DNA from 3 places in the Terasakiella magnetica genome. Region 3 is predicted to be linked to each of the others. Evidence: predicted binding sites of a transcription regulator. Region 3 holds the regulator's gene; each other region holds the start of a gene.
The links. Region 3 encodes PhoB, which activates phosphate uptake and scavenging genes when phosphate is short. Its sites were predicted from a motif close to TNTCATAAAACTGTCA; they were not measured.
Positions count from the first base shown of each region.

Region 1: MTBPR1_RS14015 (inorganic phosphate transporter) is a predicted target of PhoB. The motif match lies at 3,039-3,054, and genes of this name have one in related genera.
Region 2: MTBPR1_RS02985 (RNA degradosome polyphosphate kinase) is a predicted target of PhoB. The motif match lies at 8,644-8,659, and genes of this name have one in related genera.

Region 1 covers NZ_FLYE01000045.1:132,214-142,771, forward strand. The annotation lists gene ndk (nucleoside-diphosphate kinase) at 148-570, shown strand; gene MTBPR1_RS14000 (hypothetical protein) at 749-991, shown strand; gene MTBPR1_RS14005 (hypothetical protein) at 988-1,191, opposite strand; gene MTBPR1_RS14010 (acetate--CoA ligase) at 1,322-2,953, shown strand; gene MTBPR1_RS14015 (inorganic phosphate transporter) at 3,130-4,689, shown strand; gene purN (phosphoribosylglycinamide formyltransferase) at 4,776-5,426, opposite strand; gene purM (phosphoribosylformylglycinamidine cyclo-ligase) at 5,414-6,481, opposite strand; gene MTBPR1_RS14030 (hypothetical protein) at 6,605-6,787, opposite strand; gene MTBPR1_RS14035 (DUF2066 domain-containing protein) at 6,997-8,112, shown strand; gene MTBPR1_RS14040 (CDP-alcohol phosphatidyltransferase family protein) at 8,109-8,672, shown strand; gene MTBPR1_RS14045 (AI-2E family transporter) at 8,674-9,744, shown strand; gene MTBPR1_RS14050 (HdaA/DnaA family protein) at 9,831-10,430, shown strand; gene MTBPR1_RS14055 (hypothetical protein) at 10,387-10,558, opposite strand, start outside.
Region 2 covers NZ_FLYE01000001.1:693,223-703,780, reverse strand. The annotation lists gene MTBPR1_RS03015 (HlyD family type I secretion periplasmic adaptor subunit) at 1-1,088, shown strand, start outside; gene MTBPR1_RS03010 (DUF2336 domain-containing protein) at 1,133-2,413, shown strand; gene MTBPR1_RS03005 (winged helix-turn-helix domain-containing protein) at 2,419-2,766, shown strand; gene MTBPR1_RS03000 (ABC transporter substrate-binding protein) at 2,779-3,597, opposite strand; gene rnd (ribonuclease D) at 3,726-4,883, shown strand; gene MTBPR1_RS02990 (Ppx/GppA family phosphatase) at 4,880-6,373, opposite strand; gene MTBPR1_RS02985 (RNA degradosome polyphosphate kinase) at 6,380-8,539, opposite strand; gene MTBPR1_RS02980 (SixA phosphatase family protein) at 8,703-9,215, shown strand; gene MTBPR1_RS02975 (hypothetical protein) at 9,216-9,620, opposite strand; gene pyk (pyruvate kinase) at 9,718-10,558, shown strand, end outside.
Region 3 covers NZ_FLYE01000001.1:223,843-234,400, reverse strand. The annotation lists gene MTBPR1_RS00735 (HlyD family type I secretion periplasmic adaptor subunit) at 1-39, shown strand, start outside; gene MTBPR1_RS00730 (motility protein A) at 151-951, shown strand; gene MTBPR1_RS00725 (OmpA/MotB family protein) at 969-1,751, shown strand; gene MTBPR1_RS00720 (hypothetical protein) at 1,776-2,177, opposite strand; gene MTBPR1_RS00715 (hypothetical protein) at 2,193-2,654, opposite strand; gene MTBPR1_RS00710 (MBL fold metallo-hydrolase) at 3,024-3,845, opposite strand; gene MTBPR1_RS00705 (SAM hydrolase/SAM-dependent halogenase family protein) at 3,936-4,661, opposite strand; gene MTBPR1_RS00700 (sterol desaturase family protein) at 4,665-5,465, opposite strand; gene MTBPR1_RS00695 (DMT family transporter) at 5,462-6,322, opposite strand; gene phoB (phosphate regulon transcriptional regulator PhoB) at 6,366-7,055, opposite strand; gene phoU (phosphate signaling complex protein PhoU) at 7,062-7,775, opposite strand; gene pstB (phosphate ABC transporter ATP-binding protein PstB) at 7,782-8,633, opposite strand; gene pstA (phosphate ABC transporter permease PstA) at 8,660-9,946, opposite strand; gene pstC (phosphate ABC transporter permease subunit PstC) at 9,939-10,558, opposite strand, start outside.

The DNA.
Region 1 (10,558 bases), on a different contig from region 3:
TTTTGTGCAAATCATCAGGAAAGTTCAATTTCCTGATTTGTGCAGTTGCAAAATCTTTTTCGACACTGTATAAGGCGCCCACTTTGTCGCAAGGCATGAGCGTTGCGGCTTAACAGAGATTTATATAGATAAAGGGGTTTCCCTAGTATGGCTATCGAACGTACACTGTCCATCATCAAGCCGGACGCAACTCGTCGTAACTTGACAGGTCAAATCATCGCACGCTTTGAAGAAAAAGGCCTGCGCGTTGTTGCTTCTAAACGCATCAAACTGTCCCAAGCACAAGCTGAAGGCTTCTACGCTGTACATAAAGAGCGTTCTTTCTTTGGTGAGCTGGTTGAATACATGATGTCTGAGCCGGTTGTTGTTCAGGTTTTGGAAGGCGAAAACGCTATCCTTGCTAACCGTGAGATCATGGGCGCAACAAACCCTGCAAATGCTGACGAAGGCACAATCCGTAAAGATTTCGCTGTCGACGTTCAAGAGAACTCAGTACACGGTTCTGACGCTCCTGAAACGGCTGCTGAAGAAATCGCTTACTTCTTCTCTGCATGTGAGATCGTTGGCTAATCAATCCTCTTAGGATTTGTTAGCGCAAAGATTGCGTGCATACAGAATTTAAAAAGACCCGTTGGGATGACCTGACGGGTCTTTTTTTGTGGGAGGCTCACAGATTTGACCAACGTCATATGTTGGATCGTTTGAGGTTGTTAAGGAAGGGCAATCTTATTTATTTGGAGTTTCTCTCATGACGAGTTTTTATTTTTCCCTTGCTGGTGATAACCAAATTGCTGCTGTTGAAGCCGATATCGAGTTAGGCCAGCAGGCTGATGGAAGTGTTGTTCATGAGATTTTTAATTGTCCTGCCCAAGCGCAGATTGAAGATGCAGCATTTTTGTTAGTAAAAGGCCCTCTTAAAGAGGGGAGTTTCAGGCATAGTTTTGTTGATCTTGCCTCTGGTGGTTCCTCTTGCTGTGGCTCTTGTAGTTAAGAGCCTTTTTCATATTTATCTTTAAACCATAAAAGGACATCCTCAGGCGCGGTGAGCTTATAGGCACGGTATCCGGCTTGACTGTTCTTTTGATGGGCAATTTGCAGGACGCCGCCTTTAAAATAGGTTTGAGTTCTGATTTCTTTAAAGTCTGCGTCTTTTGGAAGCTGGACAATATAGGTTTTATTGGGGCCTTTCATCTCGTCTCCTTCTTATAAATTTACGCCATTTCGGTGAAAAATAAATTTACAATTTTTAACAACACCAAACACTAATCACGCGTTACACTCGCTATAACAAAAATAGACGACAATAGGGAGTGAGTTTGTCATGAGTGATGTGTATCAGGCAATGCGTGATGGTTTTGATCTGGAAATTCCAGCAGATTATAACTTTGCATTCGATTTGGTGGAAAAACGTGCCAAGGAAACGCCTGAAAAGGTGGCTTACATTGCGGTCAGCCGTGATTGTGAGACTGTTGAAGAACATACTTATGCCCATCTTAATGCCAAGGCCAACCGTTTTGCCAATGGCTTGAAAAAGCTTGGCTGTAAAAAGGGTGATTTTGCCTGTGTGGTGATTGCACGTCTGCCTGCTTGGTATGAAGTGTTGGTCGGCTCTATGAAAGTTGGTGTGGTTTCCATGCCCGGCACCAACCTGCTCACTGCCCATGATCTGGAATATCGCATTAATCGCGCGGGTGCCAAGCTTGCCATTGTTACAGCCGAACATGCCTCTAAAATTGAAGAAATTAAAGAGAAATGCCCAACGCTGGAACACCTCATTATCATTGGAGGAGAGCGCGAGGGTTGGGTGAATTTTGAAACGCTTTGCGCTGAAAACTCAGATGAGCTAGAGCGCGCTGAATGTGAGCCAACAGGGGCGGATGACCTGATGTTGATCTATTTCACATCCGGCACAACGTCATTGCCAAAAATGGTCCCGCGTGATTATTCCTATGGTCTGGCCCATAAAATTACCGGTCAATACTGGATGGGGCTTAAAGATGGCGATATCCACTGGACGCTGACCGATACGGGCTGGGCAAAAGCGGCTTGGGGTATGTTGTTCCCACCCATGCTTATGGGCGCAACTATTTTGCTTTATGATGGGGACCCGAAATTTGATGCGGATATTCACCTTAAGCTGATTGAGCGTTTTGGCGTGAATTGTTTCTGCGCACCGCCAACGGTTTATCGTGTCTTTGCCCAAATGGACCTTTCGCCATATAAGCTGGAGAGCTTAAACCATTGTATTGGTGCGGGTGAACCGTTGAACCCTGAAGTGATGCGCACATGGAAAGAGGCCACAGGCTGTGATGTTTATGATGGCTATGGTCAGACAGAAACCGTTAATATCGTTGCCAACTATAAGGGTATGGAAGTGCGCCCAGGCTCAATGGGTAAACCCGTCCCCGGCCTAACGGTTGATGTGGTTGATGAAGACGGTGAGATTGTTGAGATCGACACTGTTGGTCATATCGCTGTTAAAATGACACAGCAACACCCCCTTGGCCTGTTTACGGGCTATTTCAAGGATGAAGCCGCCAATGCCAAATGTTTTAAAAACGGTTGGTATTACACGGGTGATACGGCAACGCGTGATAAAGATGGCTACATCTGGTTTGTGGGCCGGTCTGACGATATTATTGGCTCAGCCGGATATCGCATCAGCCCGTTTGAGGTGGAAAGCGCTTTGATTGAGCATCCTGCCATTGCAGAATCGGCAGTTGTGGGCAAACCTGATCCAGTACGTGGTGAGATCGTAAAGGCATATGTGACCTTAAGTGCGGGCTATGAAGGCTCAAAAACCCTTGAAAAAGAGATTCAGGATTTTGTAAAGAATCTAACCGCACCTTACAAATATCCACGCGAGATTGAGTTCAGAGAAGCCTTGCCAAAGACAATTTCTGGCAAAATTCGCCGCGTTGAGTTACGTGACGAAGCCAAGGCAGAAGGCTAGGTATCTGATAATAAAGACAAAAAATAAAAAAAGGTGCCCATAAAACGGTACCTTTTTTTCTGCCTGATTTTTATGCGGTTTGTGTTGTAATAAAACCTTAATCAAAATATAACATTTCTGCAAAATTTGTTAACGGCTTTAGAGGCCGTCACACTGAATTCCTAGAGGGAACAGGCATGGATCTCAGTAATTTTCAGAAAATCGAACAAGCGCAATATGTCAACCGTCGTGAATTAGTACGTCTGGGCAGTGCAGCTTTGTTTCTCGTTGCGATTATCATTTATGTCGGCACAAAAATGCCGGGTAGCTTTTTGCTGATCTCAGCAGCCGTCATCGGTGGCTATATGGCCTTGAATATTGGTGCCAATGATGTTGCCAATAATGTTGGCCCGGCTGTTGGGTCAAAAACCATGACCTTAACGGGCGCGATTATCATTGCGGCTGTTTTTGAATCATCAGGTGCGATCATTGCCGGGGGCGATGTGGTGGGGACCATTCGCAAAGGGATTATCGATCCTTCTGCCATTACCGACCCTAACGTCTTTGTCTGGTTGATGATGGCGGCTTTGCTGGCAGGTGCTGTCTGGCTCAATCTGGCAACAGCCTTGGGCATGCCTGTCTCGACCACACACTCCATTGTTGGGGGCGTATTGGGCGCAGGCGTTGCTGCAGCAGGCTGGGACATTGCAAACTGGACAAAGGTTGGTCAAATCGCCGCAAGCTGGGTGATCTCACCAGTGTTAGGCGGGGTGATTGCCGCCTGTTTCTTATATACGATTAAGCGAACCATTACCTATAAGACCGATATGATTGAATCGGCGAAGAAAATCGTCCCGCTTTTAATTGGTGCGATGGCATGGGCTTTCACGACATATTTGATCATGAAAGGCTTAAAAAAGCTCTTTAAGCTGGATTTCATCACGGCCCTTGGTGGTGGTTTTGTTATTGCTTTCTTGATTTACCTGATTGTGCGCCCGCTGATTGCTAAGGCTGCAGAAGGTCTTGAGTCCAACAAAGCCTCAGTCAATAAACTGTTTGTCATTCCGCTGATTTGTTCAGCAGCCCTCTTAAGCTTTGCCCATGGTGCAAACGATGTGGCAAATGCGGTTGGGCCACTGGCAGCGATCTATGATGTGATTTCACATGGGGCCATGGCGGCAAAAGCCTCTATCCCATTGTGGGTGATGGTCATTGGTGCCTTGGGTATTTCCGTAGGTCTTGCCCTCTTTGGTCCGAAACTGATCCGCACAGTAGGCTCTGAAATTACCGAGCTGGATCAGGCGCGTGCCTTTTGTATTGCCATGGCAGCTGCCATTACGGTGATTATCGCCAGCCAATTGGGCTTGCCTGTCAGTTCAACTCACATTGCCATTGGGGCGATCTTCGGGATTGGTTTCTTGCGCGAAGCCATTAAATCTAATTACGGCAATATGGTTGTGGAAATTAAATCCCACCATGAAGGTAAAGATGAAGCCGAAGTTGCCGCTTTCCTTGATAAGTTTGAAACAGCAAGCTTTGAAGAAAAAGGCTTCATGTTGAAAGACTTGAAAAAGAACAGAGAAGCCCCAACCGTTACCAAGAAAGAACGCAAGAGCCTTGCCAAAGAATATAAGAAGGAATTGGTGAAACGCTCAGCTGTCTTAAAAATTGTGGCGGCATGGGTGATTACTGTACCGCTTTCAGGCCTGTTGGCTGCGATCATTTACTTCACAATCCGTGGCATGCTTTTGCCGTGAGACTTGTGAGATAACATATTAAAAAAGCCATCTTGAAATTAATCAAGATGGCTTTTTTTGTAACTGTTTTTTAAAAACTGAATGAGTTACCCAATCGGGTTCATAAAGCTTTCAGGCAGGGTTGCAACACCGTTATAAAGAACCTTCTCCCCAGATACACGCACCTTACGCTCAGCAATGAGTTTTAGGGCCAGTGGGTAGATTTTATGTTCTTGTTCCAACACGCGTGCACCAAGGTCATCTGGACTGTCTGAAGACAGCACAGGCACAGCCGCTTGTACGATAATCGGGCCTTCATCCATGGCAGGGCGCACATAATGCACTGTTGCGCCATGGAACTTAACGCCCGCTTCAATAGCGCGCTCGTGCGTGTGTAGCCCTTTAAAGGACGGCAACAGGGCAGGGTGGATGTTGATTAAGCGATCACGCCACTTATGCACAAAACTATCAGTTAGCAGACGCATAAAGCCTGCCAGACAGACCATCTGGATTTTATCGCTATCAAGAACCTGATGCAGGGCGTCTTCAAACGGTTCACGACCATTATATTTTTTATGGTCCACAACCGTTGTCTTGATCCCGGCCTGTTTGGCACGCTCAAGCCCGTAGGCATTATCCACATTAGAAATCACGCGAATGATCTCTGCTGGGGAATCTTCAGCTGTGCACATGTCAATCAGGGCCTGAAGGTTACTGCCACCACCAGAGATGAGAACAGCGACTCTTAGCTTTGCCATGTCTCAATACCTGAAATTTCAACCAGTTCACCTTCGCTGCGTTTTACAACAGAGCCAAGGTTGGTTACGGTTTCGCCACCATCTTCAAGGATTTTTGTCAACGCATCAACTTTGTCTGCATCAACAATCACGCACATGCCGATACCGCAGTTAAAGGTACGTGCAAGTTCGCTATTGGCAATGCCGCCAGCTTCTGCCAACCAAGAAAAGACTGCTGGAAGTTTCCAGGCAGAACCATCAAGGTCAACACCAAGGCCGTCTGGCAAGACGCGTGGAATATTTTCCACAAGACCACCGCCTGTAATGTGCGCAAGAGCGTTCACGCCGCCTGCTTTAATGGCAGCCAATGTGCTTTTGACATAAATTTTTGTGGGATCAAGCAGGGCTTCTGCCAAGCTGCGCGAGCTATCAAACGGGGCAGGTGCGCTATAATCAAGGCCAGCGGCCTCAACAACGCGGCGTACCAAAGAAAAACCGTTGGAATGAAGGCCGTTTGAGGCCAAGCCCAAAACAACATCGCCTTCTTTAACATTGGCACCTGTCAGTTCTTGTCCGCGCTCAACCGCGCCAACACAGAAACCAGCCAAATCATAATCACCTTCGCTATACATGCCCGGCATTTCAGCGGTTTCCCCACCGATCAATGCGCTGCCCGCTTGCGTGCAACCTTCAGCGATACCTTTGATGATATCGCGACCAGCAGAAACATCAAGTTTGCCTGTGGCGTAGTAATCAAGGAAAAGAAGTGGTTCAGCACCTTGGACAACAAGGTCGTTTACGCACATGGCGACAAGGTCGATTCCCACCGTGTCGTGCTTGTCTGCCAAAATGGCGACTTTAAGTTTGGTGCCGACACCATCTGTGCCTGACACAAGGATTGGGTCTTGATATCCTGCTGCGCGCAGGTCAAAGAAAGCACCAAAACCACCAAGGCCATCCATCACGCCGGGGCGTTTTGTGGACTTTGCGAGTGGTTTGATCTCATCGACCAAATCGTTCCCGGCATCAATATCGACGCCTGCATCTTTGTAGGTGAGACCTTTTTGATCTGCCATGACCCAACCTTCATCTATATCTGATATGAAAACGGCGTCCAACATACACGATGTTGAACGCCGATGAACATACTGAATTGAGCCCAGTTTGCAATGAAGAAAACGTTTTTAGACGTTTTTCTTTTAGGCACATTGCTCCAGCGGCTTCATGCTTTCAATTGCAGTCCCGATATTTTGCCAAACGGACGTTGTTTCCTGATCGTGGCAACGGTTTAGGTGATATTGATATTTTTCTACAGCCTTTGAATGGCCGTATTCATCAATAAGATGTTCTGCGATTTCTTTTGGGCTTACGCTCATTTTCATGGAAATGACTCCTTTTAAATGTGGCAGTATGCTTCTAGCGGTATGTTTTTGTTTTTATTGCACTGCGATATTGCCATTGTGCAGTGCGGTAGTCAAGGGCGACTTTGTAAAAAAATTGTTACAGAATCCTAAAGAATTGCCATTTTCTTGCATCTGGTTGAAAAACAGGGCAAAACTGTCTCAAGACATTTTAATGCATGAGGCTTTCCATGATTCTTCACTTGCGCATGTTCGGTTTTATGACCTTACTTTTTGCGGCTCTTTTTCTTTCACCTAATGCGGTGAATGCAGTAGATGTATTTGAGGTAAAAGGGGTTTATGTGGATGTGACGGCAAAATCTGTGACCCAAGCGCGCAAAAAAGCCATGCGCGAAGGCCAAGGCCGTGCCTTTGATATTTTGCTTAAACGATTAACCATGCGCGATGATCGCGATCTTTTGCCATGGGTGGAGCCAAAAGACAGGGCGCAATATATCCGTGATTTTTCTATCAGTGGTGAGAAATCATCCTCTGTGCGTTATCTTGCGACTTATAGCTATCATTTCAAACCTGATGCGATCCGCCGTTTGCTTAAATCGCGCGGTATTGCTTTTGCGGAAACCATAAGCAAGCCTGTGCTGGTCCTGCCTTTGTTTGAAAATGGATCACAGATCACCTTATGGGATGAACCAAACCCATGGCGTGCGGCTTGGAGTAAGGTCGGTACACAAAACGGTCTTGTGCCCATTGCTTTGCCCTTGGGGGACTTGGCTGATATCTCGGGACTTTCTGTACAACAGGCAGCCAGTGTGGATGAGAGCGCCTTGTCCAATATGGCAAATCGTTACGGGGTCAACAGCGCAACGGTTACCCAACTGGTCGTGACCGGGCGTGATCTTGAAAATCAGCCCAATAATGTGGATCTGGTGATTAACCGCGTGGGTTCTAAATATGCAGGGCGCACAACTTTGCTGGGCCTTGGCGCAAAAGAAGGGGAAACATCTGAAGATTTCCTCAAACGCGTGGCGATGGACGTTTCGGATTACTTACAAGAAAGTTGGAAGCGCGATAACCTGTTGCAGTTTGGCGTGGTGGATGTGCTGCCGGTTAATTTGACCATTGGTAATTTGAAAGAATGGCTGAGCGTGAAAGAGCGTTTGGGCAAGGTCGCTGTGGTACGCCGCATTGAACTGGCGTTATTATCACGCGATGCCGTACAGCTTAACTTACATTTTATTGGCAAGTTGGACCAGCTCATCGGCTCACTTCGTCAAGTCGATCTGGATTTAACCGTCACGGGTGAAAGCTGGTCACTGGTTAATCTGGGTGAGGGTAGCCGTTCGTGAGTCAGCAGTTTTGGCTGAATATTCCCAATATGATCACCATCGCGCGCGTAATGGCGGTGCCATTTATGGTGTGGTTGATTATTTCCCATGAGTTACAGGCCGCCTTCTGGCTGTTTATTGCCGCAGGTATCAGCGATGGTGTTGATGGCTATCTGGCAAAAATTTTAAAAGCGCGTACCCAAATAGGTGCCTTTTTAGACCCGATTGCGGATAAACTCTTGCTGGTGAGCGTGTTTGTTGTCCTTGGGGTGCAAGAGCTTATTCCCTTATGGTTGGTGATCATGGTGGTCTTTCGCGATATGGCCATTGTCATTGGGGCGGCCTTAATAGAATTGCTGACACGGGATTTAAAAATGTCCCCAAATTTCAGCAGCAAGGTTAATACCACCGTGCAGATTGTCCTGCTTTCTTTTGTCTTGGGCGTGCATGGTTTGGAAGTGACTGATATGATATGGGCCATTGATGTGTTGGTTTATATAACCGCGCTGACCACCTTGGTTTCCGGGCTGATTTATCTTTATCAGTGGGGGATCAATATCTCAAAGGAAAATGGGGAGTGATATGGAAGCATCGAAGCAATTAAAAATCTGGTCCATCAGTTTGCTGGTTTTTATCCTGCTTCTGTATGTGTTGCATGATGTGCTCACCCCGTTTGTTGCGGGTATGGCCGTGGCCTATTTTATAGACCCCATTGCCGATAAGCTGGAGAAATGGGGCCTGTCGCGTACAACGGCAACCAGTGTCATCACCGTTGGGTTTTTTATCATTATGATCGGGGCATTATCGCTCTTACTTCCGGTGCTGACTTCACAAGTCATTGGTTTTGCAGGGCGTGTACCAACCTATTTTGATCATTTGCATGGTTTGTTAAAACCTGTGGTACAGCAAGTCTTTTCTGGTGCCAGTGAAGCTGATTTAAAAGAACTTGGTGCAACAGCGGCAAGTTTTGCCAAACAGGCCTTTAGTGTGGTGGGTAATTTACTGCAACGCTTAATCAGTGGTGGGGCGGCGCTGTTTGATGTGGTTTCCATCCTTGTGTTGACCCCTTTGGTGACTTTTTATCTGTTGCGCGATTGGGACTTGTTGGTTGCGCGCATTGATCATTGGCTGCCCAGAAAACATGCCCCTGTTATTCGCGAACAATTTAGCCTGATTGATGAAACCTTGGCTGGTTTCGTGCGCGGGCAGGCTAGTGTCTGTTTGATGCTGGGGAGTTTTTACGCCATCGGCCTTTCTGTTTTAGGGCTGGAGTTTGGCCTGTTGGTTGGGCTTGGAGCAGGCTTGATTTCCTTTATCCCGTATTTTGGCTCTATCCTTGGCTTTGGGGTTTCCATCTCCATTGCGCTTGTGCAGTTTGATGACCTCACCCAAGTGGGCTTGGTCGCCGGTGTTTTTGCCATTGGGCAAATTCTTGAAGGCAATGTGCTCACGCCCAAACTGGTGGGTGAAAAAGTTGGCCTGCATCCGGTTTGGGTCATCTTTGCCTTAATGGCTGGTGGGGCCTTAGCGGGCTTTACAGGGGTGATGTTGGCTGTCCCTGTGGCTGCAATTATTGGTGTGTTGGTGAGATTCGGGCTTGCCCAATATATGAAAAGTGCGCTTTATACAGGCACGCCTTCAAACAAAGCTTGAATAAAGAAACTGAGACTGTGACGACCCATTCACAACTTCCACTGGATTTTGATTATCGCCCTTCAATGAGAGGCGATGATTTTCTCGTGTGCAGTAGTAATGCTGAGGCCGTGGCATGGCTGGATAAATGGCCAGATTGGTCCGGTGCGCCTTTTGTGGTGATCTATGGGCAGCCGGGCTGTGGCAAGACGCATCTGGCTGAAGTTTTTCGCCAAGCAACGGGCGCACAGGCTCTAAAGCTTTGCCAAGACCCTTATGAAACCATGGGGGAGGCAAGCGTGGGCGTTCTTGAAGATGTGGATCGTTTAATTGCCGATCACCAGAAAGATTTGTTTCATCTCTATAACCATGCCAAGGAAAAAGGCCTGACGTTGTTGTTAAGCGCGCGCACTGCGCCAGCACAATGGCAGATCACCTTGCCGGATTTAAAGACGCGCATGGGCGCTGTTCCGGTTGTTGAGATTGGTCAACCGGATGATATGTTGATGGAAGCTGTGCTGGTGAAACTGTTTTCAGATCGCCAGCTTAAGGTCGAGCGCGACGTCATCGCCTTCATGCTGTTGCGCATGGAGCGTTCATTTGAACAGGCCATCAGGCTTGTTCAGGAAATTGATCGCCGTGCCCTTTCTGAAAAACGCAAGATCACTGTGCCGCTGGCACGATCAGTTCTTCAGAATCTATCATAGCTTCTTCTACAATCTCATCTTTACAGATGTCTTCTTTTTTTAGCGTGCGGATCATTTTGCAGTCTTTTTCCGTCACAACAGAAAGACCATGGTCCGCAACAGTTTTTTCTGTTGCTAAATAAGAGATG
Region 2 (10,558 bases), 470 kb from region 3:
AATCGATCTTGGTGAGAGATGGGGATATTGTGAAAAAAGGTCAAACTCTCATGCAGTTTGAACCAACACTTCGCACAGCTGAGCTTAACCAAATCCGTGCACGCGAAGCCGCACTTGCGATTAAGTTACAACGCCTTCGTGCCTTTATTGATGGAACGGTTCCAGATTACACAGAATTTGCAAAAGAATACCCGCAATTGGTTGAAGAAAGTATGTTCAACCTGAATGGTGTACGTGCGCGTATTGAAGGTGAAAAAACCGTTCTTTCTTCACAAATTGATCAACAGCGTAAATCGGTTGAAAACTATAAAAAGCAGATGGTGAGTTTGAAGAAGCAGTCAAAGCTTCTTAAGCAAGCTGTGACAATGCGCAAGAAACTGTTTAAATCCGGTCATGGCTCCCGTGTAAATCTGATTAATGCCGAACTGGACTTGGCGAAAAACAGAGGTTCAATAACCGAAGCTGATGTGTCGCGCGAACAGGCCATTGCCAGTATTGAAGAAACCAAGAATCAAATCCTTGAGCTTGAAGTCCAAGAACGCGGTAAAGCCTTGGATGAGCTGGATAATGTTAGTGGTCAATTGGCAGAGGTGCGTGAAAATATTGCGCGTCTAGAAGATAAAGTGACCCGTCTTGAAATTATTAGTCCCGTTGGCGGTTTGGTTCATGGCCTTGAAATCAACACACCGGGCGCGGTTGTGGAGCCAGCACAGGTTGTTATGGAGATTATCCCTGCTGATGAACAGGTGATTATTGAGAATAAGATTTTGCCAAGCGATATTGGTCATATTGCGGAGGGGCAAGAAACCACAGTCACGGTGACAGGCTTTGATGCGCGACGTTACGGTACAATGAAGGGTGAGCTGATTAAATTCTCGCCAACGACATTCATGGATGAAGAAGGCGTGCCATACTTTAGAGGGCATATTCGCTTGAAAGAAGAGCACCTTTTAGCCAATGGCGTTCAACATGAAATTGTACCGGGCATGACGGTTCAAGCCAATATTATAACCGGTGAACAAACCTTGCTTGAGTATTTAACGCGTCCCGTTTACGTGTCATTACTTAATGCATTTCGTGAAAGATAAGAGTATGTTGCTGTTAGATAGTCATACATGGAGTTCCCCCTTAAGTGTTTGATTGGTTAAAAGGAAAGCGCGACACGCGCCCGCCTTATGATGAGGCCAAAGCCATTGCCCAAGGCGATGACGTGGAAGCACGCCGTGACCTTGCTGCGCTAACGGATCTTGAGCCAGAGCTTCTCTATTTCTTTGCAACGGATAAAAATGCTGAAGTACGCCAAGCAGTTGCAGAAAATAAGGCAGCCCCTGTACATGCAAAAGTAATCCTCAGTAAGGATGAAGATAAAAAAGTGCGTGAAAAACTTGCCTCACGCATTACCGAGCTTACACCTGCCTTGGATCAGGATGCCTCTTCACGGGCCAGTGAAATGGTGATCGAAGTCCTCCAAGGCTTAGCCAATGACCAGATGGCGGAAATTCGCTCGATTCTCTCTCAAGAAGTCAAGCAGCTGGATAATATCCCGCATGAGACAGCATCCAAATTGGCGCGGGATATGGATGCAAGTGTGGCAGCACCCATGTTGGAATTCTCACCTTTGTTAGAAGATGAGGAACTGATCGAGATCATTTCTGAGAGTCTTCAGGATGAAGCCATTACCGCCATTGCGAAACGTGATGGTCTGGGTGAAAATGTTGCCCATGCGGTTGCGGAAACAGAAAGTGATGAAGCGGTACAGGCCCTGTTGGAAAACCAATCTGCACAGATTGGCGATAACACATTGAATTTCATTTCTGAAAAAGCGGAAGAACATGAAAATTGGCACGGCCCGTTGGTAAACCGTGACAGACTGCCGGATCAGGCTGTTCAGAACGTGGCAAAATATGTGACGACAAACTTGGTCAACCAGATGATTGCCAAGCATAACCTTCCCAATAACGTGGTGAAAGATTTACGTCGTACGGTCTTTAATCGACTGAACAAAATCAGAAGCCGCTATGTTGAACAATATGCAAATAGCCGTGTGTTATTGGCAGAAGAAGATGAAGGTATTCGTCGCCAAATGGAAAACTCCTTAACGGAGCTGGGCTTTATTGATATCCGTTGTGTTGAAGATGGTGAAACGGCCATGCGGGTCTTTGAGGCTGAACGCACACCCGTTAAGCTAATGATCTGTTCTGATAATCTGGATGATATGGAAGGTCAGGAAATCTTGGAAGAAGTCCGTGATCTTGATGAAGATATTCCCTTTATGCTTTTGTCAGAGAAAAATGACGAAGCGGCAATTATGGAAGCTAAGCGATATGGTGTGAATGAGTATATTCTCAAGCCTTATAGCGATGCTGATTTGCTTAAACGCATCGAAAATATCTATAGAAAATTGGGTCATTAATCTGCGTGGCTAGAAAAGAGACAAAACTGCGCATCAGGATTGCCTTTCCCACAGGTCATATCGGCCCGGGTAAAATTGCCTTACTTGAACAAATTCAGGACATTGGCTCCATCAGCGGTGCTGCCAAAGAAATGGATATGACATATCGCCGCGCATGGCATTTGCTTGAAACCGTAAAAACCGTTTTAAATGAAGATGTTGTTGAAACGTCTGTTGGCGGTAAAAGCGGGGGCGGGGCGAGCCTCACACCCGTTGGTAAAGAACTCATTCGGCTTTATCGCGAAGCTGAAGAAGGGGCCACACAAGGGGCTGCACCCCTTTTAAAAAAAATGGATAGCCTGCTTAAAACATAATGCAGCGTTTACTTATTTGGCGTTTGGGATAAAGAGCCTTTGCCCTGCAACGCGAAAATCCGCAATGATTTTTTGCCCTTTGGCTGAGGTAATCCAGTTGATGAATTTCATGGATTGGGCGTATTTGATATGGGGAAACTTTTCTTTGCTCAGGGCAATCACACCATAAGGGTTAAACAGTGACTCATGACCTTGGCAGAGGATATCCAGATCAGCTTTGTTCTTAAATGAAATCCATGTGCCACGGTCGGTAAGTGTGTAGGCGTTCATACCTGAGGCGATATTTAAGGTCGTGCCCATACCAGTGCCAGTGCTGCGATACCACCTTCCTGTTAAACCGGGCTTTGTGATACCGGCGTCTTGCCAGAGGGTGAGCTCACGTTTGTGCGTGCCACTATCATCACCACGAGAGACAAAAACTCTTTGGCTTTCATTTATCTTTTTAAAAGCAAGGCTTGGGGATGTGCATCGGCGTGTTTTAGCCGGGTCTGTTTTGGGGCCGACAAGAACAAAGTCATTATACATCACATCAAAGCGCTCTTTGCCAAAACCATCTTTGAGAAGCTTTTCTTCAGACGGGCGGTGATGTGCAAAAAGCAAATCCGCATCCCCTTTTCTTGCGATCCTGACGGCTTGTCCGGTGCCAACGGCAACAACACGCACTTCAATGCCACTATCGTTACTAAACGCGGGCAGTAGCGTTTCAAATAAACCGGAGTTGGCTGTGGATGTTGTCGAGGCCATGGTGATGAAAGGCGTGTCTGCTTGACTTGAAAAGTTGCTTAACAACAGGGTTAAGAAGAAAAGTAAGGAGATAAAAGGCCGTTTCATGGTATTTCGCCAGATGAAAATTGAAAAAAGCCTGATCAGTATGGCATTTTCACAAAATGGATCAATCAACTTTCCATATAATGTGTTTAGGCGTTTCTTCTGTAGAGGAAAACGTGTATAGCTAAGTCATGGAATTGATTACAGATACAGAAACGCTGGCAGCGTTTTGCGACCGTTTATCGAGCGAAAGTTTCGTCACGGTTGATACGGAGTTTATGCGCGAAAAAACTTACTGGCCCAAACTGTGCCTCGTACAGCTAGGCGGAAGTGACGATGCCCGTTGTGTGGATGTGTTGGCAAACGGGATTGATCTACAGCCCTTATTTGACCTGATGGCAAATGAAGACGTGCTCAAGGTCTTCCATGCAGCACGTCAAGATGTTGAAATTTTTGTAAAGCTCACGGGCAAAACTCCTGTGCCGATGTTTGATAGCCAAGTCGCTGCCATGGTATGTGGTTTTGGTGAGTCTGTGGGTTATGAAACGCTGGTTAATAATATCTGTCGCGAGAGCCTTGATAAGGGCTCGCGCTTTACCGATTGGAGCAAGCGCCCATTGACCGAGCGTCAAGTGACCTATGCCCTTGGTGATGTGACTTATTTGCGCGAAATTTATCAATTCCTCAAAGATAAACTTGATGACAATAATCGCGCTGTCTGGCTTGAAGAAGAAATGGCGGCTTTAACCAGCACGGATACCTATATTGTTGACCCAAACATGGTATGGAAGCGCTTAAAAGCGCGCACCAAAAGCACCAAGGTGCTGGCTGTGCTGCGTGAAGTGGCTGCTTGGCGTGAACGTGAAGCCCAACGCAAAGACATGCCGCGCAATCGTGTGATCCGTGATGATGCGATTATCGATATTGCCCATCAAAGCCCCAAAGATACCCACGCTTTAGAGCGTGTGCGCGGCCTTAACAAATCCATCGCCAATGGTCGTTATGGTAAGGAAATTCTCGAAGCGATCCAGCAAGCTTTAAGCCTTGATCCAAGTGAGCATCCCAAACCACCGGCAAAAAAGGATTTACCAAAAGGGCTTGGGCCTGTGGTTGATCTGCTCAAAGTTCTGTTAAAATATAAGTCCGAGAATTTTGATGTTGCGCAAAAACTAATTGCTAATGTGAGTGACCTTGAACAGGTTGCGGCTTATGGGGATGGCGCCGATGTGGCCTGCCTTAAAGGTTGGCGCCGTGAAATGTTTGGGGAAGACGCTTTAAAGCTGAAAGCTGGCGGGCTTGCCTTGGCGGTAAATGGCAAAAATATCAAGGTCATTGATCTCGATAGTTAACCGTGTTCCAAGCGACCACTTAATCCCATATGTTTGGCGATTGTTTGAACCCGTTTGGCAACCGCTTCGCCGATAAAGACGTCTTGATCTTCTGGTAAAGACAAAATGAGCTCACCGCCACGAATTTCAAGGCGGGTTTGTTCCAGTAAATGCGGTGCGCCACTGGCAAGTGTATGAGCAAGGCGCAAGGTTGCCCCAACTGTCTTTGTCCAAATGGCATCTTCATCATTCAGAAATGTTCTCAAGGGCTTGGCAATGCGCGCGTTAAAATCCCCTTTATAGCGACTATAGACACAGGCGGCCATCAAGGCGCGCTCGCGGTGAGATAGGCCCGCAACAGGTAGACGTAACACCCGCAAAAAACCATGATCTGCGCGATAATCAGGATGTTCAGCCCAAGCAATATCATGCAATAGACAAGCCGCATGGCGCAGTTTTTTCTGGCTTTCACTTTCATTGGGAAAGAGGGGACTCATCCAGTCATAGACTTCTTCACCTTGCTGACCAAAGCGGCCTTCACGCTCAACCAAATCCATACAGGAACTTAACAGCGGGTCTTGTTCTTTAAGCTCATCGCTAAGAGAGAGAAAGAACTGTCCCTCGCGCATACTATAACCGGAAAAAACCAGATGAGACGGTTTGATATTTTCCAAGACTTCTTGCAGCAAGGCAATGGCTGCTGGCAATGTTTCAAGGCGTTTGCGCGAAACATCAGGAACTTTATTGATCTCATCTGAACTAAGTTGTGCAAAACCATCAAGCAAAGCCACAGCTTCATCACAAGGAAGGGTGAAATTATCAATCACATGTAATGGATAATCGGTTTGATGCATGATCAGGCGGGCAACGGCACGCAAAGATCCGCCCACGGCATAAAACGGGCGGTCCTTCATCTCGTTTGTCCAGCTGATGGGGCTGAGTTTTTTGCGGATAAATTGGCGCATTTCAGCAATGCTTGTGCGCTCTTCATCGCTTATGCGCAAATGACCAAGTGGGGTGGTGTCATGTTGGGAAAAGGTCCCTTGATCCAGCCCGACCAGATCAAAGCTCGCCCCCCCCATATCACCAAGTAAGCCATCGGCTGCGGGTAGGCCACTTAAGACGCCATAGGCTGACAGCTTGGCTTCTTCTTCACCGCTGATTACGCGCACATCGGCATCAAAACGTTGTTTGATCTGGGCTACAAAGTCAGGGCCATCACGGGCTTCGCGCACAGCAGCGGTTGCCAGTAAACTGACATGGTCCACTTCCATCACTTCAACCAGTTTCATAAAGCGATTGAGGCTTTCATAGGCAAGCTCAACCCCTTTGGGGTTTAACAGGCCGGTTTCATCAATGCCTAAACCTAAACGGCATTGAACCTTCTCGTTAAAAACGGGCAAGGGGATGCGCGCTGGACCATGAAAGACAACAAGACGAATGGTATTGGACCCGATATCAACGATTGCGGTGAGCTTGCCTTTAGCTGAGGATCCAATACTGTGCATCATATGGTTTTAGTCCAACATTAGTTTTTTCAGGCTTGTACCTTTTTTCTTTAAGGCAGAGCCACGTCCAGACAGGCTCGGGTTTGTCATGAAGTAGGTATGACAAGAAAACGCATCTTCATCAGTTGAGACACGATCAAAGGAACCATCGGCCTTAAGCACCCAGCTTTGAGCCTCATCCTTTAGGTTTGCAACCATGATCTGGTCTAGGATTTGGCGATGCACCGTGTCGGTTTCAATAGGAATAAGGGTTTCTACACGGCGATCAAGGTTGCGGGGCATCCAATCTGCAGAGGAAATGAAAATCTTGGCTTTGGTATTGGGCAGTTTGCCCCCATTGCCAAAACATACGATGCGCGAATGTTCTAAAAAGCGCCCAACGATTGATTTAACGCGGATGTTTTCTGACAGGCCCGGCACACCGGGGCGCAAACAACAAATACCACGGATGATTAAATCAACCTGAACGCCTGCTTGTGAGGCTTCATAAAGGGCATCAATGATTTTAGGGTCTACAACCGAATTCATCTTTGCCCAGACATGAGCAGGCTTTTTAGCTTTGGCATTTTTAATTTCATTTTTAATGCCATCTAAAACCGTGTCGCGCAATGTCAGTGGCGAATATTCCACCTTATCCATTTTTTCCGGTTCTGCATAACCTGTCATATAGTTAAACAGCTTGGTCGCATCCTGACACAGGGCTGGATCGCACGAGAAGAAGGAAAGGTCGGTATAAATCTTGGCTGTAATCGGGTGATAGTTACCTGTGCCCAAGTGAACGTACGAGCGCAGTTTTTTACCTTCGCGGCGCACAACCAAATTAATCTTGGCATGGGTTTTCTTATCAACAAAACCATAAACCACTTGCGCGCCAGCACGCTCTAAATCACGTGCCCAGCGGATGTTGGCTTCTTCATCAAAACGTGCTTTAAGCTCAACCATAGCCGTGACGGATTTGCCAGCTTCAGCTGCTTCGACCAAGGCTTTTACAATGGGGGAGTTGTTGGATGTGCGATAAAGCGTTTGCTTAATGGCAACAACTTCAGGGTCACGTGCGGCTTGTAAAACAAACTGAACAACCGCATCAAAGCTTTCATAAGGGTGGTGAACCACAAAATCTTTTTTGCGAATGGCGGCAAAACAATCCCCGCCAAAATCGCGGATACGTTCAGGGAAACGCACGTTATAGGGCTTGAATTGCAGGTCTGGGCGCTCATCACAGATCAGTTCTTTAATGTCGGCAAGACCAAGCAGCCCATCAAGAACAAAACAGACGCTCTTATCAACATCAAGTTCTTCAATAACCAGATCGCGAAGCTCTTCAGGCATTTCTGCATCAATGGACAGGCGAATGACAGACCCACGGCGGCGGCGTTTTAAGGCCGTTTCAAAGGTACGTACCAAATCTTCGGCTTCTTCATCGATTTCCATTTCGCTATCACGAATGATTTTGAACAAACAGGAAGACACAACCGTGTAATTGGGGAACAGTCGATCAAGGAACAGGCGAATGACTTCTTCAATGGGCATAAAGCGGATGGTCTTGCCATAATCAGGCAGGCGCACAAAACGCGGTAGCATTTGTGGCAGGGGCACCAGTGCTTTTAAGGGCTGTTGATCAATCGTGGATTCAAGGCCAAACATCATGGCAAGGCCAAGGTTTGGAATGAACGGAAACGGGTGGGCCGGATCAATCGCAAGCGGTGTGAGGGACGGGAAAATCTGCTGGATGAAATGTTCATCAAGCCAGGGGATATCACGCTTTTGAATGTCTTCACATTTAAGGACTTTGATGCCTTCTTTTAAAAGAAGGGCGCGCAAGGCGCGATAACGTTCTTGTTGCCCGCGCACCAGTTTGTTAGCGCCTTCATGGATTTGTTCTAGCTGTTGCGGGGGTGTGAGCCCATCATAGCTGAGTGATTTTACACCAGCATGGACCTGACCGTTAAGGCCTGCAACACGCACCATATAAAATTCATCAAGGTTAGCTGCTGAAATAGACAGAAAGCGCAAACGTTCCAGCAAAGGATGGTTGATATTGTCGGCCTCATCAAGCACACGTGTGTTAAACGACAGCCAAGAAAGTTCGCGGTTGATAAAACGCTCAGGCGAGTCTATCGCAATTGTTGGGACCGTTGCTTTCTTTTGTGGTTGTACTTGTGCTGTCATTTGATCTTGCCTCCATAGTAGGTAACGCGCGCGTTAAGACATAGAATATATAGTCTATAGCTATGTCAGAGGGAAATGTTTAGGTGCGGTGTAGACGAAAAAGATGAAACTTTTATGATGGTCTTCTATTATATTCAAAAATATCATTTGGGGAAGGTGTCATATGAAGCATTTATTGTTGCTTAGACATGCAAAATCAAGCTGGGCAGACCCGTCTTTATCTGATTTTGACCGCCCCTTAAATGCACGAGGGCTTAAAGCGGCTTCTAAAATGTCGCGTTTTCTTAGTGAGAAAATGGAATTGCCCGATGTGATTTTATGTTCAACAGCCATGCGTACACGCCAGACACTCAAGCCTTTATTGGATGTGTATGCCCATTCTTTTGAAATTAAACTGAGCCGTGAGCTTTATCATGCCAGCGACATGAGCATGCTTGATATGATCCAGAATGTAGAAGGCAAGGCTGATGTGGTGATGGTGATTGGACATAATCCGGGGATGGAACAGCTGGCGGATTATGTATGTGGGAAAGGGGGCGAGGATGATCTCTATGAGATGAGCCTGAAGTTTCCCACCGCAGCCTGTGCCCATCTTAGCTTTGATGTGGATAATTGGTCAAAAATCGGGCGGGCAAGCGGTGTGTTAAAGCGTTTTTTCAAGCCGCGTGATTTATAATTATTGTTTGCCTGTAAAGGCGCGCAAGGCGGTGAGGTACAAACGTGCACGGGTTTCATCATCAAGGTCTTCGAGTATTTTAGCTTTTGTTGCGCGCACTTTCATAGCTGATTCGATTAAGGCACGGCGCTCTGGTGTCATTTTCTTGGCAGCTTCTAATTTGACTTGTCTGAGCAGGTCTTCATTTGCATCCAACAGGTCATCCATTTTTTCACCGCTGTTTTCCAGCTTTTCAATGGCATCATCCAAGGCAAAACCGGACTCTGATCGCAGATCATCATCCACGGGTGGCGCGATTTTTTTAGAGATTTTTTCATCTGCTGCTTTAGAGTTTTTTTTGCCTTTTTTCTGGGCAGGTTTATCTAAAGCTTTGTTCAGAAGTATTTTTTGTAAGGATTCAAACATTGCACTAATTATGACATCCACATGAAATTTCGACCAGTTTCTTATACTAGCACGAAAATATTGTGGAAATCTAAACACATCTCGTTATTCTTAAGGTATGAAAAGATCACGAAATGCAAAAATCATCGCAACGCTGGGTCCGTCTAGCTCAACCCGCGTGCGTATCGAACAGTTGTTTAAGGCCGGCGCTGACGTTTTCCGCCTGAACTTCTCCCATGGTTCCCACGAAGATCACAAAGATCGCTATGATGCGATCCGTAATGTGGAAAAAGAATTGAACAGCCCCATCGGCATTATGATGGATTTGCAAGGCCCGAAATTGCGCCTTGGGACTTTTCGTGATGGCAGTGCCTTGTTGGGGATGGGAAGACGTTTTCGCCTTGATCTTGACGAAACGCCGGGTGATGTAACGCGCGCGCCTTTGCTCCATCCTGAAATTTTTGCTGTTTTGAAACCGGGCATGACCTTGTTGCTTGATGATGGCAAAATGCGTTTAAAGGTTTTGGAATGCGGTGAAGACTTTGCTGAAACCGAAGTTATGGTTGATGGCGTTTTAAGTGATCGCAAAGGCGTAAATGTCCCTGATGCGGTTTTGCCGCTTTCAGCGCTAACAGAAAAAGACATGACGGATTTGCGCTATGGTTTGCAGTTAGGTGTTGATTGGGTTGCGCTTTCTTTTGTGCAAAAAGCTGATGATATTCGCGAAGCGCGCAAAATCATCGGGAAAAAAGCTTCTATTGTTGCCAAGCTTGAAAAACCCTCTGCCATTGATGATCTTGATGAAATTATGGAACTCACAGATGCGGTCATGGTTGCACGTGGCGATCTGGGTGTTGAGCTGCCGCCAGAAGATGTGCCGATTTTGCAAAAACGCATAATCACGACAGCGCGCAAATTAGGTAAGCCTGTGATTGTGGCAACCCAAATGCTTGACTCCA
Region 3 (10,558 bases):
GTACTCAAAATGAAGCATGAAGCCTTCAGGGAAAGATAAAATTAGATACTCGTTATGATTCTGTTAGTATTTTTAATGCAAAATAGGGTCTAATAGCTTTATATTAAAGCAACTTGAGCCAACTAGAGTAATAAGGCAGAGGCGTAAAAAATGTCGTTTGCAACGATAATCGGGATCATTGGTGGTATTGGCCTTTTTGTAGGCGCCATCTTATTAAGTACAGATAACTTTCTTATGTTCTTGGATTTACCAAGTTTCATTATGGTTATCGGCGGTACCTTTGCTGCAACCTTTGTATCGTATGAACCACGATACGTCATGTTGGCCTTAAAATTAATCAGCCGCTTGGTTTTTGCCCCTAAAGTTGCTCGTAATATTCTTACAGCTGAAGTAGGGCGTATCATCAAATGGGGCTATACGGTTCAAAAAAATGGTATCCCTGCCCTTGAAGCTGAATCAAAAAAAGCGGCACGCGCGGATCGTTTCATCGGCTTTGGTATGGATATGGTAATCAGTGGCTATACAGGTCAGGAAGTCCGTGAAATTCTGACCAACACCATTGAAACAACATTTGTGCGTAACACCATTCAAGCAAAAATCCTAAAAGACATTGCTGCAACCCTGCCTGCCTTTGGGATGATCGGAACATTGATTGGTCTGATTATCATGCTAGACGGTATGGGTGGTGACCCGGCTGAGCTGGGTGCGGGCCTTGCCGTTGCACTTTTGACAACACTTTATGGTGTGATTTTTGCCCGAATGATTTTTCTGCCAGCAGCAAACAAAATTCAACAACGTGAAGAGATCGTACGTTTTCGCAACTATCTTGTTGCAGAAGGCCTATGCCTTTTGGCAGACCGTAAGAGCCCACGTTTCATTCAAGACCGTATGAATAGCTTCCTTGACCCTGCTATTCACTACAACCTTGATAAAATGATGAAGAACAAGTGATAAGTTGAGGTAATAAAATGCCACCTCCTGCGCCCCAAGAAGAACCAGCTGATGAATCCTGGCTTGCGACTTATGCCGATGCCATTACCCTTTTGATGGCCTTCTTCGTTTTACTTGTTGCAGTTTCAAAAGTCGATATTGCTGCCTTTGAAGATATGGCCGATGGTATTAGTAAAACCGTAAGTAAAAAGAAAGAACGCAAAAGCCCTTTAAAAGAACTTAAAGAAGACACCAAAGAGATTGTCGCAGAAATGACTGACGGCAAGGTACTTCAGATGGGTGTGGATGATAGTGGTATTGTCCTTGAATTTGATAGTTCAACGTTCTTCTTACCCGGCACAGCACAAATTATTGATGCAGCCTACCCTGTTATTGCTGCCGTCTCTGAATTGGTTAACGCCCCACAATATGTGATGTTTAATCTTGATATTGAAGGCCATACAGATGATGACCCAATCAGCACCGCACAATTTCCCTCAAACTGGGAACTTGGTGCCGCACGTGCTGGTGCAGTCCTTCGCTTGATGAATGAAACAGGTACTGAAATTAAGCGCATGCGCGTGCTTTCTTATGCATCAACACGCCCCAAAGCACCAAACAGAACTGAAGACGGTACACCTCTGCCAGAAAACAAGGCGCAAAACCGTCGTGTGGTTATGCGTATCCACCAAAAGCCATTTGAATATTCACCGCCTAAATATGTTCCCGTAACCTCTATTGCGCGCGATGCAGAAGGTGTTGAGCCCACATCACAACAAGAGCAGCCTGCCCCTACACAAGAAGGACAGGCAGCACAATAAACATAATAATGCAGTATAGGTTACTTAAAGACCGCTATGGCGGCAATCTGTACAGCTTACTTCTTCGGGCATGAGAACATGTTGGATTAAATTTTCCACATACTTCTCGGCCCGTTTTTTATTTGTCGACATATCCATTTCGCAGAGCTTTTTAAGCTCGCGCAAAATACAATTTTGAAGACTAATTTTACTAAAGCAAAGCTTATTAAACTCAGAATACGGAGTTACAGACTCAGCCTTTTCCTTACAATGCGTATATGCTGTAGAGATAAGCTTTTCAAGGGCTGCATGTTTGCTCTCTTCCTCATCTTCATAAGCTTTAGTTATGAGGTATTTTGTATAGAGTTCATGCAGGTCCACAAAAGTAGGGTAAAAATTATCAAGATACCCGCAGGTAGCGATTTCTTCATTTGAAATATTCATCATAATAATCATCAAGACTTAATTGGTTAAGTCCAGCACCCTCTCACATGTCTGAGGACACGTTTTATCGTCCTCATAACGCATCTGTTTATGCGTGCAGCAAAAGCGTACACTTTGTACAAGCGACGTATCAGTGATCTCAGTATGTAAATGGGCTTTACGGCCCTTTTCTGCTTCACAGACAACCACTGTTAAAGGTGTGTTTTCTGCAAGGATCGCGACACACGGCATGGCGCGCGTGTCTTTAAAATCGATCAACCCACAAACTGCCGTAATCGGGATATCCTTTTCAATGGATGTTACCCAATATTTCTTCACACGTTTTGCAATTGCAGCACGTCCAACATTAACAGCTGGTTCATCCTGCCTTGAAACGACGACTTCATCTTCAAACAGTTCTTCTAGGTAATCGATATCATATTCATTAAATGCGGTTACATAATCATTCGTAACTGCTTTACATCTTGCTCTATTTGCCATTCTACCCGCCTATGAGACACTTCTTGTCCCACTCTTTAAAACCTCACTACTCGTAGTTGCTTCTTTGTTATAATTTTTATGAGCACATTCTACCAATTCAGAAAGCCTCTAAAAACTACGTAATGCGCACTAACCCATTTGCACCATCGAAATCAACAAATGTAGTACGTATTAATGCGTATTAACGTCCGACTTTAGTACGCTAAAAGCCTGAATTATCAAGTATTTTTAGATAAAATTTTATCTATTGGTCAATTTATTGTGGGTTTATGCATTTCCGATTCGCATAAAAAAGGGGAAATTAATATTACAAAATATTTCAAAGATGTATAAAAAAAGTAACGCACACGATTAAATCTACAGTTACTTTTAAACCATAACGAGCATTTGCTCTTTCGCGGCAAAACAATGCTCCCATGAAGCAATTGCCTTATTCTCAATTTCCAACATGATATCATCTGTATGTTCTGGATCATGATGAAACAGAGCCAATTTTTTAACGCCTGCTGCCTTACAAAGGCGAATAGCTTCCTGCCATGTTGAATGGCCCCAACCTATTTTGGTCTCAAAACTCTCATCACTGTAAGTCGTATCATAAATAACCAAATCAGCCCCTTCAATAAGGCCAAGTACATTTTGGTCCGGCTTTCCAATGACATGTTCTGTATCGGTTACATAGCAAATCGCCTTAGCGTTATATTCAATACGGTATCCTGTTGCACCATTGGGGTGGTTAAGAGGTGCTGTAACCACCTTAATCCCATCATGAAAAGAAAAACTATCCCCACTTCTAAAATCTTCAAATGTCAGGTCTGCCTGCATAACTTCTAAAGGGACAGGGAATGTCGGGTTTGCCATTTGGCTAGCAAGGACCTGCCTGATCCCCCCAATATCCATTAAATGCCCTGCCATCACATGAAAGCTATTGCCCGGAACGTAGGCCGGTGCAAAAAAAGGAAAGCCGTTGATATGGTCCCAATGGGTATGGGTTAATAAAAGGTGGGAGTTTTTATGGCCAGATTTAAGTAAGTCTTGCCCAAGGCTACGTATGCCTGTGCCCGCATCAAGGATAAAGCGATAGTCCCCAGCTTTGATTTCTATACAACTGGTGTTGCCTCCATATGCGATATGATCAGGCGATGGGCATGCAATAGACCCACGCACACCCCAAAATTTTACAGCAAACGACATTTTATACTCCGGCTCATTTGGCCTCGGCGATTATTCTTGTTCATTTCATTCTTACAAATTAAACAAGAATGCGATAGTTCAAATATACTCTTAAGCTCTATTAATTTGGCTACCAACATCAAGTTTCAGCTCTTTACTGGCACTTCCTTGGTTTATGGCAATTTCAACAAAGCCTGAGGAGTTATAATACCAAAAGGCTCCTCCCTCTTCTGTGTCGCAGAACACATCAGCATATTTCACCTTTTCATTACCAATAATAAAGCATGTTTCCATGCCGCATTGAGATTGTTTTATGCCCGTCCAACAGTTTCCATAGACATCTATATAAATAACCTTACAATTTTTATGTATATTTTCAAAAATTGTGAGATTATTTCGATCTATAGCCTGTTTTTTAAATTCAATATTTTGAGAAATCATTGCCACAACTGGCGCAAAAAGATCGCGCCCATGAAATGATTTTGACAGCACCTCAGGACGCCATAATATCTCGTAAGACTCAATTTCTTGTGCATTGCTGATGATCTGACTGAATAATCCATTATCCGGCCCGACAAACCAACTCCCATCACATTTAAGACAAATGGCTTTTCTTGTCCCACCAACGCCTGGGTCAACAACACAAAGATAGACATGGCCCTGCCCCATATTTGTCAGCAGACCGGACAAAAGCTGTGCAGATGCTTCTATATTAAAGGCTGGTGCATCAACCATCAGGTCGATGACCTTCTCCTCTGGTGCCACGTTTAAGACCGCCGCCTTCATTTGCCCCAGATATGGCCCCAAAACACCAAAATCAGTAAATGTGAAAATCATACGTTATCTCCGAAATGGCATGATCAACAATTCAATGAGCTTGAGATATTTCGCCTCTCTATACTCATTTAAACCGATCTCCATAGCTTCATGGCCCTTTGAAGGTTGGTCACGGTATGTTTTAAACAAACGATCCCAAAAACTGACGCAAAAGCCATAATTGCTATCTGTCTCACACTTGATTTGGGAATGATGCACACGGTGCATATCCGGTGTGACAAAAACAAGCCTAAGCATCCGATCAAACCCTAAAGGTAGCTTCAGGTTCGCATGATTAAACATGGCCATTGCGTTCAAGGACATCTCAAAGATAATCACAGCTAAAGGATCAATCCCAAATACAACAACCAAGGCTATTTTATATAAAAGTGAAAGAACGATTTCTGCGGGGTGAAAACGCAACCCCGTCGTCACATCAAAATCAAGATCAGTGTGATGCACTTTGTGTAGGCGCCAAAGGATCGGCACTTTATGCATGACCACATGCTGAAAATAGATACAGAGATCGAGAAGGATAATGCCAAGGAAAATTAGATAAGGCCCCTGCCCGGTATTTAACGAAATAAGGCTGCCGCCTTGTTCCTGTACATAATAAGCAACAGCCACAGGTACAAAGGGCAAGAATATACGAACGATTAAACCGCCACAGGCCATCAGGCTCAGGTTTGCAAACCATCTTTGCGTTCGGTTATATTTTCTTTTAAGGCGTGGGAATAAAGCTTCCCCCACAGCAAAAAGTACAAACAGACCCATAAAGACACTTAAACGCAAGATAGCTTCATTTTCCTGAATGAAATCACTCATGCCTGTTTTGCCTTTTTGATCTGCCTAAATTGAATAATGGCTACCCCTGTTAATGTAAGGATGCCACCAGCCATTTTATAGAGCGTAAATTCTTCACCCAAAATAAATACACCGGCCCCCACCCCAATCATGGGGGCAAGCAAGGTAAAGGGCACGACCTGATTAACATCAAGCCTTTTAATAAGACTGTACCATAAATGATAAGCAAGAACGGAAGAGGCCAAGATCGTATAGCTTAACAACAACCAGATATGTATTGGTGCATCTGTAATTGCTTCAATCTGGTTGCTTTCCCACATGTAGGACATCATGAGCAAAACCGGAATGGCAAAAAGGCTCATCCAGCCCATAATGGCAAGGGGTGGGATATCATTGGCTTTTTTAATCAGGATATTTGCCCAAGCCCAGCTAAAGGCACAGGCAATCACGCAAATGATTGAAATAACGGTACCGCCTTGGGGCTCACCTGCTAAAAAGGCTGCCCCGCAAAAAGCAAGCGACATGCCTATACTGCGTTTCCAGCCCAGCTTATCTGCAAAGAAAACAGCCGCGAGGATAGAGCTAAACGGCACACCAAGCTGTAACAACAAGGCTACGGTTGCCGCATCTGCGCCTTGAAAGCCAACAAAGAACAAGCCAAAATGGCCCACACCCAAAACAAGCGCAATGGGTATGGTCTTCTTGATTTGATCAAGACTTAACCTGAAAAAGGGCAGGAGAAGGAGTGCTGTTATAGCAAAACGTATAATCGTTAGCGTCAGGGGTGGAACGGATGTAACTGACACCTTAATAGCAGCAAAGTTGAACCCCCAGATAATCACCACGCATAAGGCCTGTAATGTATCACGGAAGTTCATCTTCATCGCCTTATCTGCACGGTTTTGCAGACTATGGCATAGTTTAAACGCTAGAGTCTAACGAATAACCTGCTGCGCGCACCGTGCGGATAAAGTCTGGTTTGTCATCAATGCTTAAGGCTTTGCGCAAACGCCGGATATGAACATCAACCGTGCGCACTTCCACATGAATGTCGCGTCCCCATACTTTATCAAGCAGTTGCTCGCGCGAAAATACACGGCCTGGGCGTTCCATCAACACACGAAGAAGGCGGTATTCAGTCGGCCCTAAATGGATTGATGTTGTCTCTCGCATGACTTTATGCTCAGACAGATCCATCAGGATATCTTCATAAGTCAGCTTATCGTCTGTCAATGTCGGGCTCGCACGTCTTAAGACAGCCTTGGCGCGCGCCACCAACTCATTGGGAGAAAACGGTTTTACGATATAGTCATCAGCTCCATTATCTAACCCACGGATACGATCGCTTTCTTCACCCCGTGCGGTCAGCATAATGATGGGAAGGGGTTTTGTCTCTTTGCGTTCGCGCAGGCGGCGGCAAACTTCAATCCCGCTTAAGCCCGGAAGCATCCAATCCAGAATAATCAGATCGGGTTCTTCTTCTTCCACCAGCAACATGGCTTCTTCACCATCAGCCACACAAAGGGCGCGAAAGCCTTGTTTTTCGATATTATATCGAACAAGTTCAGCCAACGGCGGTTCATCTTCAACGATTAAAACCAAGGGATCCATGATCGTTTACTCTTCTTCCAGTCCAGTAAAACTTGTCTCATCATCTTTTGGGCGATCATCTTCGGGGTGAACGCCTGTCACCAAGAAATGTACATTTTCTGCAATATTGGTGGCATGGTCGCCTGCACGTTCCACATTTTTGGCAATAAACAGCAAATGGGTACAGGGCGTAATGTTGCGCGGGTCTTCCATCATGTATGTGAGCAATTCACGAAACAGGCTGGTGTGAAGCTGATCAACAACTTCATCTTGTGCCCGAATATCAAGGGCCTTGCGCTCATCACGCTCAAGGTAGGCATCCAGCACATTATGAACCATGGACTGTACCAGTGAGGCCATACGCGCAATGGTATGAACCGCACCAATTGGCGCAGCACTGGAAAGTGTAATGGTACGTTTGGCAATATTTTTGGATAGATCACCAATACGTTCAAGGTCAGACGATGTCTTAAGCGCTGAAATCACCATGCGCAAATCATCTGCCATAGGCTGGCGCAAAGCCAAGATGCGCGTGACTTCGGTGTTAATTTCCATTTCCAACTCGTCAATTTTCAAGTCGTCATGGATGACATTACCTGCCAATGTGGTGTCACGCTTGACCAATGCCTCACTGGCACGGCCTAACAAGGCTTCAGATAACCCGCCCATACGCGCAATGGCGTTATCAAGATGAGTAAGTTCGTTATCGTAGGATTTAACTGTATGATCTGTCGTATTCATAATTTTTTACCCGAAACGGCCTGTGATGTAGCCCTTAGTGCGCTCATCAATGGGTGACGTAAAGATTTGTTCTGTCTCGCCATATTCAACGAGGTTTCCAAGGTGGAAAAATGCGGTATGTTGAGAAACACGTGCGGCTTGTTGCATGGAGTGGGTTACAATCACGATGGTGTATGATCCACGCAGCTCATCAATCAGCTCCTCAATCCTTGCTGTGGCAATAGGATCAAGGGCCGAACATGGCTCATCCATTAGCAAGATTTCAGGATCAACCGCAATGGCGCGTGCAATACATAAACGTTGCTGCTGCCCCCCAGAAAGCCCTGTGCCCGGCTCTAACAGGCGATCTTTGACTTCTTTTAAAAGGCCAACCTTTTCAAGGCTTGTTTCTACGATTTCATCCATCTCTTCTTTAGAAGAGCCAATCCCATGTAAGCGCGGGCCATAAGCCACGTTGTCATAAATGGATTTTGGAAACGGGTTTGGCTTTTGGAAAACCATGCCGATCTTGGCGCGAAGAAGAACCGTATCCACTTGATTAGATAAGATGTTCATATCATCAACCATGATCTCACCCGTGACCGAGCAGGTATCAATGGTGTCATTCATACGGTTAAGACAGCGCAAGAAAGTCGATTTACCACAACCGGATGGCCCGATAAAGGAAGTCACTTTACCTTTAGGCATATCAAGATTGATGCCAAATAAAGCTTCTTTTTGACCATATTTCACACGCACATCACGTGCTGAGATTTTCACATCTTCTGGTGAAAGTTCAACGGAGTTCACACCTTGAGATGTGGTTCCATTACTGGCATTGATCTTATTTTCAATTTCGACAGCATTTTCTTTTGTCATTGGTTTCATAGCTTTCGTTTCCATTTTTACCAACGTCGTTCCAGCTTTTTACGCAGAAGAACGGCTAAAGCATTCATTGTGATGAGGAATGCCAGTAAGACCATAATAGCAGCAGATGTTTTCTCAACAAAGGCTCTCTCTGGGCTATCGGCCCATAGATAGACTTGAACGGGAAGAACGGTCGCTGGATCAAAAGGTGTTCCCGGTACGTCTGCGATAAAGGCAACCATACCAATCATAAGTAAAGGCGCTGTCTCACCAAGGGCTTGCGCCATACCGATGATTGTACCTGTTAAGATACCCGGCAGTGCAAGGGGAAGCTGATGGTGAAAAACAGCCTGCATTTTTGAAGCCCCAACGCCAATGGCAGCTTCCATAATGGACGGCGGGATTGATTTTAGTGCAGCACGTGACGCAATAATAATTGTCGGCAATGTCATCAGGGCTAAAACCACACCCCCTGCAACCGGGGCTGAGCGCGGCATACCAAACACATTCAAGAAAATTGCAAGGCCGAGCAAACCAAACACGATGGAAGGCACTGCTGCTAAATTGTTGATATTGACTTCAACCAGATAGGTGAATTTGTTTTTCGGGGCAAACTCTTCAAGATAGATCGCCGCCATTACACCTAATGGGAAAGACAAGGCCAATGTAACCAGCATGGTCAAGGCAGAACCGACCAAAGCACCGCGTATACCGGCTTGTTCAGGCTCGCGTGAGTCCCCTGCTGCAAAGAAGTTGGTGTTAAAACGCTTTTCAACAGCACCTTCTTTTTCATACACTTCAACCCATGCAATTTCTTTATCTGTAATCGGGCGTGTGCTTTCATCTTGTGTGCGGTCAAACACATCTTTGATCAGCATATCCACTTCATCAGAAGCCATCACCCAGACCGATTGCGTTGTGCCAATCAGACTTGGATTTGCAACAACCATATCACGCAAATTATAGCCTGCACTTGAACTCACAAGCCCATAAAGCTTTCGTTTATCGCGGCGTTTTTTCACTTCAGGGAATTTAGCGCGCAAAGATTGCTTCACCACCCCAGCGTAATTGGCAAACTGAAGTGTTTCAGCCTTGCGCGATCCCTCTGGATCAATGATTGCCTCATCAAGCATGACATCGATCTTCATATAGGTTTGATGAAAACCCGTGTAGCCATTTGAAATAATGCTGGAAAACAGCATCAAAACACACAGGAACGCAAAGGCAAGCGCGCCAATACCCATCATTTTGAAGCGAGTTTCGGCTGCATGGCGTTTTTTCAAACGTCCATGCGCCTTTTGCATAGATACTTTTAACTCAGTCATATTTTTCTCGGTACTTTGCAACAACGCGTAGCGCAATAACATTTAAACATAAGGTTACGCAGAAAAGGACCAGCCCCAATGCAAAGGCCGCCAGTGTTTTAGGACTATCAAACTCTTGGTCCCCCACAAGCAACGTTACCATTTGCACAGTCGCTGTGGTCACCGCATGAAGCGGGTTTGCAGTAAGGTTTGCAGAAAGCCCTGCCGCCATCACCACAATCATGGTTTCCCCAATCGCACGCGAAATCGCCAGCATGATGCCGCCAACAATCCCGGGAAGAGCGGCTGGTAAAACAACCTGTAAAACCGTTTCTGATTTCGTCCCACCAAGGGCGTAAGAACCATCGCGCAAAGACTGCGGCACAGCACGGATCACATCATCAGAAAGAGACGAGACAAAAGGAATAATCATAATGCCCATGACAAGGCCTGCTGCCAAGGCACTTTCAGAAGCAACCTCAAGCCCCCAGCCTTCACCAATATTTCGAATGGTCGGTGCGACCACAAGGGCAGCAAAGAAGCCATAAACAACAGTTGGGATACCGGCAAGGATTTCCAAAACAGGTTTGCCAATGCCACGAATTTTAGGTGAGGCATATTCAGACATATACA